DNA from 3 places in the Nocardia sp. NPDC049707 genome. Region 1 is predicted to be linked to each of the others. Evidence: riboswitches for the same ligand, from Rfam matches in the RefSeq annotation. Region 1 holds a riboswitch; each other region holds the start of a gene.
The links. Region 1 has a riboswitch for S-adenosylmethionine ahead of AB0J29_RS17820 (aminotransferase class V-fold PLP-dependent enzyme). Riboswitches for the same ligand answer to the same signal wherever they lie in the genome.

Region 1 (6,486 bases):
GCACCGGGAGGTCTGGGCCGCGGGCGGTCATCCGAATACCGTGTTCCGCACCACGTTTCGCGAACTCGTGCGCATTACCGCCGGACTTCCGATCGACGTGGATTGAATTCCGCACCCGCCCCGGAACAGCGCGGACGGCGGAATGGAGATCAATCCAACAACCATGCGACGGTCCATTTCCGACAAACCCGGCGTAGTTTCGTCATGTGAGCGAGCGAACCATCAACACAGCACCAACGGTCGCAGCGGAGCTGAGCGCTAGCGAGGTGGAGCTGTGAGTGAAGCTCAACCCCCCGCCACGGACATCCAGATTCCCGATGATCTGAGCGGTATCACCGCTGAGTTGTATCGCGCCTCCATGCGGCACTATCCGGCGGGCGTCACCGTTGTCACCCTTGGCTCCGCGAACGGTCCGGTCGGCTTCACCGCGACCTCCTTCGCATCGCTGTCCCTGGAGCCCCCGCTGGTCTCCTTCAATATCGCCCACACCTCGTCGAGCCTGACGGCATTGCAGTCGGCCGATTCCGTGGTGATCCATTTTCTCGGCGAACATCAGCACGATCTGGCCAAACGCTTCGCCCGCACCGCCGACCAACGCTTCAGCGACCGCTCCCTGTGGACCACCCTGGACACCGGCGAGCCCGTGCTGCACGGCACCCCCATCTGGATCCGCGCCACCATCCAGCAGCTGATCCCGATCGGTGATCACACCTTCGTCGTCGGCCTGGTCACCCGGGTCCACGACAACACCGACGAACAGCCGAGCGCCGCTCCGCTGCTCTACTACCGCGGCCGGTACTACCGCCCGACCTCGCTCGAAGACTGAGCGCGGCCGGGCGGATTCACCTGCGCGGCAACGCTATAGATCGAGCCAGCGGCTATCCGGCGGCCATGAGTGGTTGTGACGCCGTTGCCGCCTACCGATGCTCGACGCCGAAGCGGGCCAGCTGAATCCCGAAGGTCCGCGCCGATCACCAAGCGAGATGGGTCCGTTAGTATCTGGGGTCGCACATGGCCTGGGTTCAGCGAATTCGGAACGACTAGTGCTTCGAAGTGTGCACAGCCCTACGAAGTTCGCTGTGTCGGCGAGTTGAAAGGTGTTGCCTGCGTAAGCGTTCGATGACGTGACGCGGGTGGGGTCTCCGATTCAGCGACCGAACATCACCTGAGTACCGGTGACTTCGTGACCAGCGTATCGGTTACGGGGCGAGCGGATCTGATCGACGCCCAGTGGGCGCAAGCCCGAGGCCGCGCCAGCCTGATGTGCATGCATAATGGCTGCGCCGCTGCCCCGCAGCGGCGTTATCAGGAAAGGACTTTCGGTTTTGTCGCCCGATCCGATGGCTGTGCACCCGCTGCCCGCTCATGACCGCGTAGTATTTCTGAAGCCGCTGATCCGCTCGCCGAAGATCGTTGTGGGTGACTACACCTACTACGACGATCCCGATGGCGCAACCGGTTTCGAGCAACGCAACGTGCTGTACGCCTACGGGCCGGAGCGGCTGATCATCGGCAAGTACTGCGCCATCGCGGCGGGGACCCGGTTCCTGATGGCCGGTGCCGAACACCCGACGATGGGTGTCTCCACATTCCCGTTCACGATGTTCGGCGGCCAATGGGCCGAGCAGACTCTGGATGTCGTCACCGGTATGCCCAGCCGGGGTGACACCGTCGTCGGCAACGATGTGTGGTTCGGTTACGGCGCGACCGTGCTGCCCGGGGTGCGTATCGGTGACGGTGCGATCATCGCCGCCGGGGCGCTGGTCACTGCCGATGTGCCGCCCTACACCATCGTGGGTGGCAACCCGGCCACGCCGATCCGGCGCCGTTTCGACCCTGCCGACGTCGACCGGCTGCGGCATGCCGCCTGGTGGGATTGGCCGGTCGAGCTGGTGACCGAGCACGCCCGCACGATCATGGCCGGCACCCCGGCCGACATCGAGCGCATCGCCGCCGAGCATCGCGGGCAGGGCGGCCGATGACGACCGTCGAAGAACATCCGGTCTCCGCTCCCGACGAGGGCCCGTACGCGATCGCCACGTGTCCCGACGGCGCATTGTGGTACACGCTGGTCCACAGCGGCCGGATCGGGCGCCTGGTCCCTGGCCAACAGCCCACGATCCACCAACTCGACCCCGACGGTGGCCCGACGATCATCACCGCCGGACCCGACGGTGCGATGTGGTTCACCGAACACCGCGCACACCGGATCGGCCGGGTGACCGTCGACGGCTCGGTGCGGGAGTTCGCACTGCCCACCGCCGAGTGCGGACCGTTCGGCATCGCCGCAGGTTCCGACGGCGCCCTATGGTTCACCGAGACCAACTCCGACAGGATCGGCAGAATCACTCCACAGGGTCAGGTGACCGAGTTCCCACTCCCGACCCCGGGCGCGTTTCCCGCCGCGATCACCGCCGGCGCCGATGGCGCACTGTGGTTCACCCTCAACGCCGGCAACGCGATCGGCCGCATATCCGCGGACGCGAATCCGACGATCACCCTGCACCCGCTGCCGACCGAGGCCGCCGCGCCAGTCGGCATCACCGCCGGCCCGGACGGCGCGGTCTGGTTCGTCGAGATCGGCGCCGGTCAGATCGGCCGCATCGACACCGACGGTGTGATCACGGAATTCCCGCTGCCCGACCGGACCGCCCGGCCGCACGCCATCACGGCCGGCAACGACGGCACCCTCTGGTTCACCGAGTGGGGCGCGAACCGCATCGGCGCCATCACCATCGATGGCGCGATCACCATGCACGAGTTGCCGACCGCGCAGTCGGAACCACACGGCATCACCCTTGGCCCGGATGGCGCGGTCTGGGCGGCATTGGAAATCGGCGCCCTCGCGCGTCTCGCGGTCTAGCGAATTCGACGGCCAGCACACGGGCGCACTACTCGCGCTCGGCAACACACCCCGCTAGCCGATCGAGCAGGGCGAGGTGCCGTCGGTGGAGTCGGGGCGGGCGAAGGGACGGGTCTCGGGTGTCGGATTCCAATGGCCGTCGGTGCTGGCGTAATTCCACGTTGCCCCCTGGGTGACCAGGGTTGCGATGGCCTCTACCAACCGGTCCACATCGGCGGAGCTGGTGCCGACCCCGATGCTGGCACGTAGCGCACCGTCGAGACCGAGGTGCGCGAGCAGCGGGTGGGCGCAGAAGCGGCCGTCACGAATGCCGATGCCGTGTTCGGCGGAGAGGTAGGCCGCGACGTGGCCGGGGAGGAATCCGTCCAGGGTGAAGGCGACAATGCCGACGGTGTCCTGGCTGTCGTCCCAGATGCGCAGCAGGTTGACCCCCGGAATCGCGGACAGGCCGGTGCGCAGGCGGTCGGCGAGCCGTCGCTCATGCGCGGCAAGGGTTTTCGGATCGATCGCGCACAGTGCGTCACATGCGGCGGCGAGCGCGGCCGCGCCGAGGACATTCGGCGAACCGGCCTCATGGCGCTGCGGCGCGGATGCCCATTCCGCATGGGTCGTGGTGACCTCGCGGACCGCCCCGCCGCCCGCCAGATACGGTTCGGCGGCGTCGAGCCAATCCCGGCGTCCGACAAGTACGCCCGCGCCGAACGGTGCGTAGAGCTTATGGCCGGAAAAAGCGAGATAGTCGATTCCGGTGTCGCGCAGGCTGATTCGACGATGCGGCGCCAGCTGCGCGGCATCGACCAGGATACGGGCACCACATTGGTGCGCGATGGTGGCCAGGCGCTCCAGCGGCAGCACCTCACCGGTCACATTCGACGCGCCCGTGACCGCGAGCAATGCGGCTGGCCTACTGCACAATTCGGCGATCAGCTGACGAATGGTCTCCTCGACGGTCGCCGCCGCCGTGACGACGCGGCGCCCGCGCCGGGTCCAGGGCAGGAAGTTCGCATGATGTTCGATATCCAGCACCACGGTATCGCCGAGCACGCAGGCGGCGAGCAGATTCAGCGAATCGGTGGTGTTGCGGGTGAACACCACGACCTGGTCGTCGGCGGCATCGAGGAAGCGGGTGACCGAACCGCGCGCGGCCTCGTAGCACTCGGTGGAGAGCCGCGACGGGTAACCGGCACCGCGGTGCACACTCGCGTAGTGCGGCAGCAGCTGCTGCACCCAGTCGGTGACCTGCGCCAATGCCGGTGCGCTCGCGGCGTAATCGAAGTTCGCGTAGGTGGTCGTTCCGCCCTGCACGAGCGGCACCTGGAGGTCGTCGCCGCAGACCCGGGCGAGGGCGGCACAGCTCTGATCGATTGCAGCGGTCATCACAAAATCCCATCGGCTATGGGACCCGAAATCTGGTGATCATCCGAGTCCGCGCTTGCCGCACCCGGTCAGGCTGCGGCCCTGTCGTCACCCGGAGCACCCCGCCGCGGAGGAGGGTTGCCGACCAGCTAGCCGGGGCTTGACGCTGGTACTCATGACACGAGGCGAGACTGACAGATGCCGCACCGCCTGTCAAGCAAGCCATCGTGCATACACATGCGGTTGAATAAATAACCTTGCAATGCGGAAATATGTGCGCTCTGATCGATCGGTGACACTTTCGCTGCTGCTCAGCTTTGTCGGCCTGTGCATTCTGCTATCGATCACGCCTGGCCCGGACTCTTTCCTGGTACTGCGATTCTCGATCGTGGATGCGCGCCCCGGCATCGCCGCGGCGATCGGCTCGGCAGTGGGCGGGATCGGGTGGGCGGTGGTGGTCGCGGCCGGCGTCGCGGCCCTGCTCGAACAGTCCGCGACGGCCTACCGGACGCTCAAGGTCATCGGCGGAATCTATTTGCTGTACTTGGGAATTCGAGCGCTGATCGAACACCGCAAGCAGCGCGGGGCCGGCACCGCCGCGGCGGCGGAACAGTCGGGTGCGCAGGCCCCGGCCTCGGTCCGCTCAGCATTCGGCGCGGGCCTGGTGTCATGCATGTTCAACCCGAAGGTCGGATTGTTCTATCTGGCGGTGCTGCCACAATTCCTCACCGATGTCACCTTCCTGAACACCCTCACACTCGGCGCCATCGAATGCTCCATTGCCGCCGTCGAGATGATCCTGCTCGCCGTGCTCGCGTCACGGGCGGTTGCGATGTTGCGCCGCCCCCGGGTTCGCGATCGGCTCGAGCAGATCAGCGCGGCCATTCTCGCCGTCCTCGGCATCGGCACGGCCGCCTCGGCCGCGTGATGCACCCGGCCGGTCGCCACCGACCGAGCGCACGACATCACGACTTCGACTGAATCTCCTTGCGCCACAGCAATAGCGACGCGAACAACGAGATGACAGACGCGGCGGCGAGCCACCAGAACGCCTGCCGGAATCCGGCGTCCACCGGCAATCCGGCATCGGCCGCGCGATACAGCACCACACCGAGCAATGCCGCTCCGATCGACCCGCCGACCCGTCGCAGAATCTTCACGAACGACACCACCACGCTCGGCGTCGACCGCAGCGAGGTGGTTCGGCTGATCGATGGCCTGGAAGCGGCCGGATTCGTCATCCGCACCCGCGATACGACGGACCGGCGCAAATATCGGCTGTCCATCACCCAGCCGGACGCGCCGAGCGCCGCAAGACCGATGAACTCATCGAGCAGGCCGCCGAACGGGTGCTACACCGACTCGACGACGAGGAGCGGCGCACCCTGCATCGCCTGGCGCTGAAGGCGCTCGGCGAAGAGGTCTGAGGCGATACCGCAGGTACCGTGGACAGTTGATCACCATGGAGTTTGCCCACTGGTAACCCCACTGTGCGACAACAACGAGGAAGCGCTAGGCAGGTTTATGAGAGGCGGGCAGGACGTGATGCTGCAGCCGCAGGTCGACACCGCGGCAGGCACGGACCCGGTGAACGGGCTCCGTGCGCCCGGCCCCTTGCTGCGTGGCACATCCGCGCCGCAGGCCAGGACCCTTGTCGACATCCTGAACAGCACCGCGGCGGCCCATCCGGAAGCCCCCGCGATCGATGACGGTCAGGTGGTGCTCAGCTACACCGAACTGCTGGCCGAGATCGACACCGGCGTCGTGCGCTTGACCGCGGCAGGTGTGCGCCCCGGCGACCGCGTCGGGGTGCGCATGCCGTCCGGCACCCATGAGCTTTACGTCACGATTCTGGCCATTCTTTTTGCCGGTGCGGCCTACGTCCCGGTGGACGCCGACGATCCGGAGGAACGCGCCCGACTCGTCTTCGGTGAGGCCCGCGTCACCGCGATCGTGACCGCCGAAGGTGTCGAACCGACCGTGGCCGCCGTCGAACGGTCCGAACCGACCGGCGCGGCTTCGACCATTCGCCCCACCCCGACCGACGACGCCTGGATCATCTTCACCTCCGGATCCACCGGCACCCCGAAGGGCGTCGCCGTCACCCACCGCAATGCCGCCGCCTTCGTCGATGCGGAAGCGCGCCTGTTCCTTCCGAATGCTCCGATCGGTCCGGGCGACCGGGTCCTGGCCGGACTCTCGGTCGCCTTCGACGCCTCCTGCGAGGAAATGTGGCTGGCCTGGCGCAACGGCGCCTGCCTGGTGCC
Region 2 (6,486 bases), on a different contig from region 1:
GAGAATGCCGAATACCAGGAACATCGAACCGCCACCGAAGTCGCCGACCATATTCAGCGGCGGCACCGGACGCTCACCCTTGCGGCCGATGGCGTGCAGCACACCGGTCAGCGAGATGTAGTTGATGTCGTGTCCGGCGCGATCGGCCAGCGGGCCGTGCTGACCCCAGCCGGTCATCCGCCCGTAGACCAACCGCGGATTGCGCGCGAGTACGGCATCCGGGCCGAGGCCCATGCGCTCGGTGACACCGGGCCGAAAGCCCTCGATCAGCACATCGGCCTTCTCGGCGAGCGTGAGTACCTTTTCGATATCCGCCGGATCCTTCAGATTGGCCTCGACGATGGTGCGCCCGCGCCACTGCGGCCGCTCCATGAAGCCGGGCAGCATATTGGGCCGCTGAATCCGCACCACATCGGCGCCGAGGTCGGCCAGCAGCAGTGCCGCATGCGGACCGGGGCCGATGCCGGCCAGCTCGATGACCTTGATGCCCGCGAGCGGGCCCAGTTCGGCGGTGGATGGTGTGCTCACGCGCTACCTCGGTTCGTCGTTGATCAAGCGCTCCCCGGGCGCGCCCGCGAGGCTGTATTGACTGTATGACAATAACGCTGAAGCCGCATCACCGCCCTGTTCCGCGCGGCCTTCAACGACATCGCCTGCGGCCCAACGACAACACCTCCGGAAACGGTGCATTGCTCTCGAGCCCCGAGGTGTTGGTTCGCTAATCGGATGTGAGTTGCTCGAGTCCGTCGGGGGTATACAGACGTACCGCTCGAACCGCGGCGGCGACCGCTACGAGCGGGGGTATGCGATGGCCGTGTCCGCCGTTCGCCGACCATGCGAGGCCGGGTCCCGAAACGGGGGGCAGGGGCCATGCGGCGCGGCCGACGTGGAGCACCGCGCCACAGTGTTGGAGGTACTCAATGGCCCGGTCGGCTTTGCTGACGCCGGTGACGAGCCGGATATGGCGCCCGACCGGACCATCGATAGCGATGGTGGGTCCCGACAGGCCGTTGTCCTGGAAAAACAACTCCACCCCGATTCGCAGCGGAGCGGGTAGCTCGATTCCGGCGCGGTCCACTCCGAATGTCACCACGAGCGTGTCGCCGGCGTGGCTGATCGACCAATCGAACCGGTTGGCCGTGGTGGTGGTGGGTTCGGCGGCCGTGGATGTCAATGGATTCGTCGGTGTCGTAATCAGTGTTTACTCCCTTTTCGGGCATCGACAGTGTTCGTGGAACGCGCATATGCCCAGACGTCGGTGGTGGGACGCCATATTGTTACGCTGGCCGATCGGTTGGGGGAGAGCATCGGGCATTCGCCTCGCCCCAGGTCTGCTATCTGGAGTCCAGGTTTCGTTCGAGCGGATTTCGTGGACCGGAAGACCCGTTTCGGCTGATGTCTTCGAAATCGAGCAAACGGTAGCTCAGAACCAACCGCTCGGCACGTCGCTAATGCATGGCTATCAAATGAGTCATTGAAAGAAATTTAATTAAGATCGATCCGGTAAATCTGTGAACTGGATGTACCTCCCAGCTAGAGTCTCTGGCTATGACTGATGTGCAGGTAGGCGGCGGGTATGCCTTTGCGCGAGATATGTGGGCAACTGAACGGTTATGGCTGTCACGGTCCGTGCGAGCCATCCTCGTCGGACTCGCCGGCCAACTGAGCGGGCTCGGACCACAGGCATCGACTCGCTATGAAGACGGTGAGCTGGAATTCGTGGAGGCGCGTGAGTTCCAACTAGCCCTGCTGCGAGTGCACAGTGTGCTAGCGAGCGAGATCGACGCCGGGATGTTGGAAGCTGCCGCTGCCGCCCTCGACCATACGGCCGGGCTGGGCGACGTCGCCTCCGTCACGGGTCTGGACCGGGCGCATGCGTATCAGCGCTGGGGCGCCCTCACCGCGGTCGGTGAACGTATTGCGCTCATCATCTCGCAGCCGTGGCCGGATGCCGGGCCGTCTGCCCTCCGGTCCCCCGAAGCGCTCTACGAGCGAGATCGGCGATGGTGGCGGGTGAGCAGCGCCGCGAGACGCAACGCCCACTACGCCATCGTTGTCGTCGACCGACTGGTCCAGCGGGTATACGCGATCGACCCAGACGGTTGGCAGCATGATGCCACAGGAACACGCTGGGAGTTCCAGGCATTCGGGTCCGAACCGCTATCGCAGATCCACGTGGACCGTGCATACCGAAAGGGTCACCTACCGGTCCAATTGGGCGACCCCTATCCCGCCCGGCTGGACCGCGCGTGCGTCCCCAGTTATTTCTCGGATGGGCACGATGGCGACTGAGGCGCGGACATCGATGCCATCCCGCATCGCAATCCGATGTCAGCGAACGCTGGCGAAGAAGCGAACTTCCGGTATGCACGTTGCCTGATTTCCCGACATTTGCTCGCACCCATCACCTAATTCTCGGCGTGAAGCTGGTCAGGACATTGCGGCTGTGCTTGTGTGTTGGCTCATAGCCGCCGGCCTACGGCCGCGCACTTCAGTAGGTCCGTCTCGTTTGCCTGGTCCATGAAATAGAAAAGGACATTTCGTGATCGAAATCTCGCGCATCGCGGCGATCGCTATCGCATGCGTTGCAGCAATCGCGCCGGTAACCGCCCGCGCGGAAGCACCCGCCGAACATGACATCGAGTACAAGGTCACCTCGGTGGACCGTGTTGTGACAACCACGCTATCGGGAGGGACCTTCGCGCTCGACCACGATCACAACTCGTTCACGATTCGTAATGAGAGCGGCGCCCCCGTGATGGTCGTGCCAACACGATTCACCGTGGGCGACAAGGTGCTCACGGTCGACTCAGCACTCAGCAAAGACGCGAAGGAGCTGCGGTTGACGCCCGGTGAGCTGCGTCCCGCCGCCGCGCCGACCGCGAAGCCGGTCGCATCGCCCGTCGAGAACCAGGCCGCGCTGTCGGAGTTCGCGACCCGATTCGGGCTCGCCACCACGATCGGCACATTCGTCGGCACCGCGATCGGCCTGGTCGTCGGAGGCGTTACCGGATGCCTTATCGGTTTGCCGCTGTTCGCGGTGGGCTGCATACCTGCCGCGATCGCTGGTGCGGGGATCGGCGGCGTTCTGGGGACAATCGCTGCCGGGGGACCGGTCCTGGCGCTTTCGGCCATGGAGCTGCTCGAAACGCTCAACGCGCCCGACGGTACGAGTAAATGGGCGCAGAACTCTTCGCTGAAACCTGCGAGTTAGTTGATCGGCTGCGCGATGTCATCAGAAGCGATATAGCGCCGACAGGGGGCAGCCAGGTATTTGCCCGATTCTCGGCGAATACTGCGGCGACCACCGTGGGCTGCCGCAAACGGCAACGCAGCGATCATCGCCCGCATGATCCACCTCGATGTGAAAAAGGTCGGCAGCATCCCTGACGGAGTCGGCTGGCGCCGGAAACCGGCGACCAGTCAGCCGACTCCACGTCGGCGTCACCAACCTCGCTGCTCATACGTTCAGCTGAGCGCGTTGTCCAGATCGCTGAGCAGATCCTCGACATCCTCGAGTCCCACCGATATCCGGACGACGCCGTCGGAGAGCCCGATGGTGGCGCGACCTTCGGGGCCCATGGCGCGGTGGGTTGTGGTGGCTGGATGGGTGATGAGGCTTTTGGCGTCGCCGAGGTTATTGGAGATATCGATGATGCGCAGGCGGTTGAGGACCTCGAAAGCGCGCTTCTTGGCCTCGCTGGCGGGCGCGTTCAGTTCGAAGGTGACCACGGTGCCGCCGCCGCTCATCTGGCTGGTCGCCACGTCGTGCTGTGGATGCGATTCCAGATACGGGTAGCGCACCCACGAGACGGATTTGTTGCCCTCGAGGAAGCGCGCGATGCGCAGTGCGGATTCGGTCGAATGACGCACGCGCAGCGGCATGGTCTCCAACCCCTTGAGCAGGGTCCAGGCATTGAACGGGCTCAATGCCGGACCGGTATGGCGCATCAGGTTTTTCACCGGACCGTCGATGTAGTCATGGGCGCCGAGGATCGCACCACCGAGTACCCGGCCCTGACCATCGATGTGCTTGGTGCCCGAATACACCAGCACATCCGCACCGAGTTCGAAACCGCGCTGCAGCAGCGGCGTGGCAAAGACATTGTCCAGCACGACTTTCGCGCCGGCGGCATGGGCGAGTTCGGTCACCCGACGCACGTCGACAAGCGTCTGCATCGGATTGGCCGGTGTCTCGAAGAAGACGGCCTGGGTCGGCACCGAAAGCGCCTGCTCCCACTGATCCAGATCATCGCCGTCGACGAAGACCGTTTCCACACCCCAGCGCGGCAGAATCTCGTTGCACACCACGAAGCACGAGCCGAACAGGCTGCGCGCGGCCACAAGTCGGTCACCGGCGCCCAAAAGCGCACCGAGTGCGGTGAATACCGCGGACATACCGCTCGCGGTCGCGAAACAGGCTTCGGCGCCGTCGAGCAGCCGCAGCCGCTCCTCGAACATGGCCACCGTCGGGTTGCCGTAGCGGGAATAGACGAAATGTTCGATATCGCCGGTGAACGCGGCCTCGGCCGCTTCGGCGCTCTCGTAGACGAAACCCGAGGACAGATACAGTGCCTCGGCGGTTTCCTCGAATCCCGAGCGGCGCAGGCCACCTCGCACGCCGAGCGTCGCGGGACCGACGCCTTCGGGCAGCGGCTTATCGAACGCACCGCCGGTGATCATGACTGCCGCCACGGCAGGCCGGTGGCGCGCCACCCCGAGCCGCCACGATGTCCGAACTCGTCGATCGGGCCTTCGAAGCCCTCCAGCACATTGAACGACGGGGCGATGCCCGCGCCGGTCGCGGCTTTCGCCGCACCGATGGAACGCTGTCCGGAGCGACAGAGGAAGACGACGGGTGCCGCCGGATCGCGACCCTCGAGCGCCGTGGTCAGCTGCTCGACGAACTGACCGTTGCGGGCGCCTGAGCTGTCGACCCATTCGATCAGCACCGTCGGTCGCTCGATCGAACTCGTATCCGGAACACCGACGAAACGCCATTCGGCCTCGGTGCGCACGTCGACCAAGACGGCTTCGGGGTTGTCTTGCAACAACTCCCACGCCTGCCGCGGGGTGATGTCACCGGCATATGTCATGCGATCCTCCTGTGAATCCACGCTTGCCGCACCTGGGTTTCGGTGCGCGGCCAGGTCGTCACCCGGAGCACCCCACCGCGGAGGAGGGTTGCCGACCAGCCAGCCGGGGCTTGGCGCTGGTACTCATGACCTGAAAATGAGATTGCCTGGGCATGGGCGGCCATGTCAAACCCCAGTTCGCGTCGCGCGTGCGCAATCAACCGCAGACGATCCAGCGGTCTCCGGAACGGGTCAGATCCCAGGTCGCCGGTGTTTCGCGGCCGTCGACCGCGATGGTCACCGTCGCCTTGGCCTTATCGCCGTCGACCATCGCATGCTCAATCTTGGTGACTTTGATCGACTTTCCGGCCGCGGCGCCACCGAACTGATGCATGAGCGGTGTCTTGCTCTCGTCGAATCCTGGACAGGCAACACCGGGTGGCGGCGTGTTGTCGGTGGTGGCGCGGGCCTCCGCGTAGCGCTGCACCGCGGCGGCGATCTTGTCCGATTCTGTGACATTTTTCTCAGCGGGCGAGAGCACTGCACCGAGCACGATCGCGATCAGTACGACAGCGGCGAAGACGGCCGCTGCCATGAACGGCGCGATGGAGCGACGATCGGTCTGATCGACCTCGATTACCGGTTCTGCATCGGTGCCCTGCTGCTCTGTCATGGGTCGATCATCCCTGGTGGGCGGCGGTATCCGGCATTCGGCCCCTGGCCGCCCCGGATATCCGGCACGCGCGGATTCGATAGATGTCGGCGGAGCGGGTAGTCACGGTAGGTGAGTCGGGCAGCGAACACCCGGTGTACGCACTGCCGCAGGGTGCGCGGTATGCCACCGATAGAATCGCGAGGCTGCGGTCCTGCTGTCATAGCCGAGATGGCCGCCTGCCCGCATCGTCAGGTGCGACCGAAAGGATGCGTCAAGTTAGCCTAAGCTAAGACTGACGCTGTTGAACGCTTCGACCATAAGGGTGCGCGTAAAGATGACCGAACACAGTGCAGAGTCGACTAGCGGTGCACACGGGCCCTCCGTGGTTACGCAGGCTGCCCGGCCTGACGCGCACACCGCTGGGACTCGCCCGCTTCGCATCGCGATCGTAGGCGCGGGACCGGCCGGTATCTATGCCGCCGACGCGTTGATGAAGTCCGATGCCGAGGTGAGCATCGACCTGTACGAGCGCATGCCGGCGCCGTTCGGGCTGATCCGTTATGGCGTCGCGCCGGACCACCCGCGCATCAAGGGCATCATCACCGCGCTGCACAAGGTGCTGGACAAGCCCCAGGTCCGCCTGCTCGGCAATATCGACTACGGCACCGATATCACCCTCGACGATCTGCGCGCGTTCTATGACGCGGTGATCTTCTCCACCGGCGCCAATGCCGACCGCGCACTGCCGATTCCCGG
Region 3 (6,486 bases), on a different contig from region 1:
GCCGAGGAAGCCATAGCGCGCGGGTTGGTCTGGTGCCACGGCCGAACTCCAGTTGTAGCCGATCTCGAGCGCGGGATAGGTGGCGCGCACTTCGTCGACAGTGGAACCGACGGTAATGCCCTCTGGGGTGCGGATCGGAAGTCTGCCGGGCATGATCGCGACTATTTCGCCCTTGTTGGTGAAACCCTGCCAACCGGCTCGTGCGGTGTAGCGACCGCAACCGGGCGGATCGTCGGTGTCGTCGAAGGTCGCGATTTCACCGGTGGCCTCGGCCTCGCTCCGGCTCATCCCGAGCCGCAGCTTGCCGAAGCCGAGCGGCCCGAGCACGGTCGGCACCGGTGGCAGGGTGGTCGTCGACGCCGGTGCCCGGGTAGTGTCGGTCGGCTCATCCGAGCACGCCGTAGTACCGATCAACATCACGCCGAGCAGCGCGAATATCAGTACGGCACGATGAATACGCATGGTCTACCCCCGATGTCGTCCATGAACCGGAATGCCCGCCGAGCTGAGACGGTGCGATGCCGGCCCAGTCTGCACATCGGCGACTCCCCGAGTCAAGGTGACGTCCATGGACCGACGTCAACCTGATGCGTGCTCGTCGGCACACCCACCGCACCGCCGACCGAATGACGGCCCGTCGGAAGTCACGACTACTTCAGCCGGTGCGACCGATTCGCGCCAATCGCATTGTCTCGGTCAGCAGTTTGGCGACCGCGGCGGCTTCGGTGAGGAAGCCGTCGTGACCGTCATGGGAGTGCACGATCTCCAGGCCCTCGCAGCCGGGCAATCCGTCGGCCAATTCCCGCTGAGTTCGCAACGGGTACAGGCGATCCGAGTCGACACCGCCGACCACGCACGGTACCGGGGTGGCGGCGAGGGCGGCCGCGATCCCGCCGCGCCCGCGGCCGATATCGTGTCGGTTCATCGCCTCGGTCAGCAGGACGTAGGTGGCGGGATCGAAACGGCTGCACAGCTTTCCGGCCTGGTGGTCCAGATAGCTCTGTACCGCGTAGCGGCCGCCGTTGCGCGGATCCTCGTCCCCCTGCGCATGGTTCTCGAAGCGGTGATCGAGTTCGCCCTCGGTGCGGTAGGTCAGATGGGCGATGCGGCGGGCGATGCCCATACCGGTCATCGGGGCGCGATCGGTGTCGTGGTAGTCGCCGCCCTGCCAGTCCGGATCGGCCTTGATGGCGGCGATTTGCGTTGTCTGCGTGCCGATCTGGTCGGCGGTCGCGCGGGCGCCGACGGCGAGTACCAGTGCGGATCCGACCCGCTCCGGCGCGCCGACCATCCACTCCAGCACCCGCATACCGCCCATCGAACCGCCGACGACGGCGGCCAGGTGTTCGATGCCGAGCCGATCGAGCAGTGCCGCTTCGGCGGTTACCTGATCCCGGATCGATATCTCCGGAAACCTTGCGCCCCAAGGCTTTCCATCCGGCGCCAGCGACGAGGGGCCGGTGCTGCCCTTGCAGCCGCCCAGCACATTCGTCGCGATGACGCACCATTCGTCGGTATCCACCGGTGCACCGGGGCCGACCATGCCATCCCACCAGCCGGGCAGCGGATGAATATCGTCGGGCACCCCGACCACATGCGAATCACCGGTCAGTGCGTGCTCGACGAGCACCACATTGTCCAGGGCGGGGGAGAGCTCACCCCAGCGCTGCACGGCCAGATGAACGTCCGGGATGGTCGCGCCGCTCTCCAGCCGCACATTCCCGATCGTGATGATGCCGAGCGTCCCGTCCGGCGGTGGCAGGGCCACCGCAGCCGAGTGTGCGGTACTTGGTTCGGCGCTCACGGTCACGACTCCGCCTCGCCGGCGTTCGGCTCAGTTGTGATCAAGGGCGCGGTATCGGTGGTTTGTTCGGTCACGATGTCGCTCCCGTGAAACCGCAGTGCGTCGCCGAAGCTGGGTGAATCACGAGGGAACGCACCTCCCCGATGTCAGCGATCCGGCTGAACGGGGCCGTGGTTCGGTAGATCGGGGATATGGGCGTGCCGGTGATCTGCTCACTTGCGGCGAACCGATCGATCGCGGACGCGATGGGGTCACTCATATCGTGCTCCAAAGGGTTGTTCGCCAGCAGGTCTTATCGGGGTGCAGGTGACGGACAACAACTCATCGGAAACCTCCTGAAGTGCGCGCTTGCCCTCGACCATCGAGAGCCTGGTCATCACCCGGAGCACCCCACCGCTGCTGGAGGGTTGCCGTCCAGCAAGCCGGGGCTTCGCGCTGGCACTCATGACCTGACGGACATGGTAACCGGCGGGCGGTCGGCGACTGAAATCCGTTACCCGTCTTCCGCCGGTTCGCTCGTCGGCCGTCCGGCGCATACCCGCATGAATTCGTCATAGGACGTGGTGAATGCGGTGCGGGCCTGCGCAGCGGCCGCGCCGGTGTCCTCGGCGTCGAAGATCGCGTTCTGGCACTCCATGCTGAGGTGGCCGATCAGCTGCCAGGCGCCGACAACCAGCTGGACCGGCAGCGCGTCGGGCTGGGTGCCGAGCCGCTCGGCGATCACGTGCGCGATCGCGGCGTTCTTATCGTCGGCCAGCTCCATGCTCTGCGCGCTGACCGTCGGACTGCCACGCAGGATCCGCTGCATCTGCTGGAAGCGCCGGAACGACAGCGGTCCCTCGACGGTCTCCGAGGCCCGGTCGACGATCTGTAGGAAGGCCTCGCGGAGCGATTGCAGCTCGTTGCCGGTGACCGGGAGGCCGCGCAGGCATTCGGCGATGGCGAGGCCGAAATCCTTGACCGGCCCCAGGATGATCGCTTCTTTGCTGTCGAAATACCTGTTGATCGTGCGTGGGGACACATCCGCGCGGTCCGCGATCTGTTCGACCGTCGTCGTGTCGAATCCCTGTGTGTCGCACAGGTCGAGCGCCACCTCGATGATGCGCAATCGGGTCTGCTGCTTCTTGCGTTCGCGCAATCCCATGCTCGCGGCGCCGGGCGCACTGGGCCCTGGATTCGCTGGAGCGCGCACCGCCTCCGCGGCGGTGGCGCTCGCGCCGATCGGCGTTGATGACTCGAGCATGCCCCCATGCTATCGCAATCGGGACGGCTTGTGTCTTTAACGGCCAAATGTCCGAGTGCGACATTTTTCTCTTGACGACAAATGTCTGCCGATGACAGGATGGCCGCACGACTTCGAGACGGCTAGGAGACCAAGGTGAGCGAGACTGCGACAGCGGTGGACGATGTGAAAAGACAAACGAGCTCGGCGCGCTGGTTGGCCCTGGGGGTGATCGCATTGGCCCAGCTCATGGTGGTTCTCGACGCCACCATCGTGACCATCTCGCTGCCGTTCGCCCAGCAGGATCTCGATATCAGCGACGGCAATCGACAGTGGATGCTGACCGCCTACACGCTGATCTTCGGCGGTCTGCTGCTGCTCGGCGGACGGCTGGCCGACTACCTCGGGCGGCGCCGGGTCTTCATCGTCGGCCTGGTCGGCTTCGCCGGGGCGTCCGCGGTGGCGGGTCTGGCGCAGAACGGCGCGGAGTTGTTCGCCGGACGGGCGCTGCAGGGTGCGTTCGCGGCGCTACTCGCGCCCGCGGCGCTGTCCCTGCTCTCGGTGACCTTCACCGAGGCCAAGGATCGTGCGACCGCCTTCGGCGTCTTCGCCGGTATCTCCGCGGGTGGTGCGGCACTCGGACTGATCGCGGGTGGTGCGCTGACCGAATACGCCTCCTGGCGTTGGTGCCTGCTGGTGAACACCCCGATCGCCCTGCTCACGCTGCTCGGCGCGCTGGCCTTCGTGGTGCGCGATGTACCGACCCCGCGCACCGGCGGCTATGACGTGCCCGGTGCGGTCACCGTGACGCTCGGTCTGATCGCCATCGTGTACGGATTCAGCCGCGCCGCCGAGGACGGCTGGGTGGCCGGCAGCACCCTCGGGCTGCTCGTCATCGGCGTTGCCCTGCTGATCGCCTTTGTCGGTATCGAGCGTCGCTCGTCGAATCCGCTGCTGCCGCTGCATATTCCGGGTGAGATCAACCGCGGTGGCGCCTTCCTGGCCGCGCTGCTGGTCCCGATCGCGATGTTCGCGATGTTCCTGTTCCTGAGCTACTACTTCCAGATCACCCTCGGCTACTCCGCGCTGAAGGCTGGCGTCGCCTTCCTGCCGTTCCCGGTGGGCATCGCGATCTCCGCCGGTGTCACCAGCGCGCTGCTGCCCAAGCTGGGCCCGCGGCCGCTGATGGTGGCCGGCGCCGTGCTCGGTGTGCTCGGTCTGGTGTGGCTGGCGCAACTGAGCTTCGGGGACAGCTACGCCGCCGATGTGTTGCCCGCGCAGTTGCTGATCGCGTTCGGTATGGGCCCGCTGTTCGTCGGGATGCAGACCGTCGCACTGCATCAGGTCGAGGCGGAGGACTCGGGTGTGGCCAGTGCGCTGCTGAATGCGGCGCAGCAGGTCGGTGGCGCGGTCGGCACCGCACTGCTCACCACCATCTCGGTGCAGACGGCCAAGACCTTCGCACAGGACAATCCGACGCTCGACAATCTGCTGGCCCGTGCCTCGATCCACAGCTACGACGTGGCGTTCTATGTGGGTGCCGGCTTCTTCCTCGCGGCAATTCCGGTGATCGCATTGATGATTCGAGACAAGCCGGAAAATCTGATCGAGGGATCCGAGGAGGGTGCGCGGATTCCGGTCGCGGTCTGATCATGAAATAGCTGGTCCGGGTGTCCAACGGGATGCCCGGACATTGCTATTTCTGAGGTGGTGCACGTCACTGCCGACCTACTTGTCGGTAACAATTTCGAGCGGCTTCAGATGGGGGGCTGCCCGCGCGGTGTGGTCAACGGAAGCAGTACGCTTGTCTTGTTTGCACCACACGTCTCGCGGACAACGCGGGACGTATATACGTTGTCTGTTGGAACAGCTGGGGTCCGCTCACAAGCGTGTTCGCCTGGCCGTGCAATGAGGGCACCATCCTAGGAGGACACGAAGATCCATGTCCAAGATCAAGGTTGAAGGCACTATCGTCGAACTCGACGGCGACGAGATGACCCGGATCATCTGGCAGTTCATCAAGGACAAGCTGATCCACCCGTATCTCGATGTGAACCTCGAGTACTACGACCTCGGCATCGAATCTCGGGACAAGACAGACGACCAGATCACGATCGATGCGGCGAACGCGATCAAGGAACACGGTGTCGGCGTCAAATGCGCCACGATCACCCCGGATGAGGCCAGAGTCGAGGAATTCGGCCTGAAGAAGATGTGGCGCTCGCCCAACGGCACCATCCGCAACATCCTCGGCGGAACCATCTTCCGCGCGCCGATCATCATCTCGAATGTGCCGCGTCTGGTCCCCGGCTGGACCAAGCCCATCATCATCGGCCGTCACGCGTTCGGCGATCAGTACCGCGCCACCGACTTCAAGGTGTTCCAGGGCGGCACCGTCACCCTCACCTTCACCCCCGACGACGGCAGCGAGCCGATCGTGCACGAGGTCGTGAAGATGCCCGAGGACGGCGGCGTCGTGATGGGTATGTACAACTTCAAGAAGTCCATCGAGGACTTCGCGCGGGCCTCGTTGAACTATGGTCTGCAGCAGAACTACCCGGTCTACATGTCGACCAAGAACACCATCCTGAAGGCCTACGACGGCATGTTCAAGGACACCTTCCAGGAGGTGTTCGACGCCGAGTTCAAGACCCAGTTCGACGCGGCGGGCCTCACCTACGAGCATCGCCTGATCGACGATATGGTCGCCTCCTCCATGAAGTGGGAGGGCGGTTACGTCTGGGCCTGCAAGAACTACGATGGCGATGTGCAGTCCGACACCGTGGCCCAGGGCTTCGGCTCGCTCGGCCTTATGACCTCGGTGCTGCTCACCCCGGACGGCAGGACCTGTGAGGCCGAGGCCGCGCACGGCACCGTCACCCGGCACTACCGCCAGCACCAGCAGGGCAAGCCGACTTCGACCAACCCGATCGCGTCGATCTTCGCCTGGACCCGCGGCATCGAGCATCGCGGCAAGCTGGACAACACCCCCGAGGTGATCGGCTTCGCGCAGACACTCGAGGATGTCGTCATCAAGACCGTCGAGGGCGGCCAGATGACCAAGGATCTGGCGCTGCTCGTCGGCGGCGATCAGGGCTATCTGACCACCGAGGAGTTCCTCGGTGCGCTCGACGCCAACCTGGCCCGCGCCCTGCGCTGATCTTCCCCGCCGCTCCGCGCCTTTCGCCGGTCCTGACTGCCACTGAGGTGTCGTCGCGGGCCGGCGGAAGAGCGCGGGGTCGGCTGCTGGGCGTACCCGGTGAGTTACCCATGTGCTCACGAAACCAGTTGTTGCTTGCGCGATGTTGGTGATCAGCGCCAGGCGCCACATACGGGCACCCGCACCACTCGGTGGTATGGGTGCCCGCTCTGTTTCACGAGGTTTCTCCACGCTGACGTGGGGGAACTCACGATTGCCCGGGAAGCGGAAGGCGTCGCCGGGCGGTTACATGAGTACGTG

Region 2: linked by a shared signal. The riboswitch ahead of AB0J29_RS21145 (rhodanese-like domain-containing protein) and the one ahead of AB0J29_RS17820 (aminotransferase class V-fold PLP-dependent enzyme) in region 1 are both predicted to bind S-adenosylmethionine.
Region 3: linked by a shared signal. The riboswitch ahead of AB0J29_RS34480 (homoserine O-acetyltransferase) and the one ahead of AB0J29_RS17820 (aminotransferase class V-fold PLP-dependent enzyme) in region 1 are both predicted to bind S-adenosylmethionine.

The regions. Positions count from the first base shown of each region.
Region 1 is NZ_JBFANN010000018.1:25,888-32,373, forward strand. It holds gene AB0J29_RS17800 (YbaK/EbsC family protein) at 1-106, shown strand, start outside; gene AB0J29_RS17805 (flavin reductase family protein) at 275-826, shown strand; gene AB0J29_RS17810 (CatB-related O-acetyltransferase) at 1,341-1,982, shown strand; gene AB0J29_RS17815 (virginiamycin B lyase) at 1,979-2,863, shown strand; gene AB0J29_RS17820 (aminotransferase class V-fold PLP-dependent enzyme) at 2,918-4,240, opposite strand; SAM riboswitch class IV at 4,287-4,400, opposite strand; gene AB0J29_RS17825 (LysE family translocator) at 4,512-5,147, shown strand; gene AB0J29_RS17830 (hypothetical protein) at 5,185-5,379, opposite strand; gene AB0J29_RS17835 (hypothetical protein) at 5,417-5,623, shown strand; gene AB0J29_RS17840 (Pls/PosA family non-ribosomal peptide synthetase) at 5,765-6,486, shown strand, end outside.
Region 2 is NZ_JBFANN010000023.1:49,899-56,384, forward strand. It holds gene AB0J29_RS21120 (CaiB/BaiF CoA-transferase family protein) at 1-528, opposite strand, end outside; gene AB0J29_RS21125 (hypothetical protein) at 719-1,174, opposite strand; gene AB0J29_RS21130 (hypothetical protein) at 1,549-2,292, shown strand; gene AB0J29_RS21135 (ammonium transporter) at 2,543-3,214, shown strand; gene AB0J29_RS21140 (O-succinylhomoserine sulfhydrylase) at 3,469-4,683, opposite strand; gene AB0J29_RS21145 (rhodanese-like domain-containing protein) at 4,680-5,096, opposite strand; SAM riboswitch class IV at 5,111-5,227, opposite strand; gene AB0J29_RS21150 (hypothetical protein) at 5,293-5,748, opposite strand; gene AB0J29_RS21155 (FAD-dependent oxidoreductase) at 6,113-6,486, shown strand, end outside.
Region 3 is NZ_JBFANN010000066.1:8,568-15,053, reverse strand. It holds gene AB0J29_RS34485 (hypothetical protein) at 1-462, opposite strand, end outside; gene AB0J29_RS34480 (homoserine O-acetyltransferase) at 656-1,768, opposite strand; SAM riboswitch class IV at 2,144-2,254, opposite strand; gene AB0J29_RS34475 (TetR family transcriptional regulator) at 2,298-3,047, opposite strand; gene AB0J29_RS34470 (MFS transporter) at 3,183-4,676, shown strand; gene AB0J29_RS34465 (NADP-dependent isocitrate dehydrogenase) at 4,969-6,186, shown strand.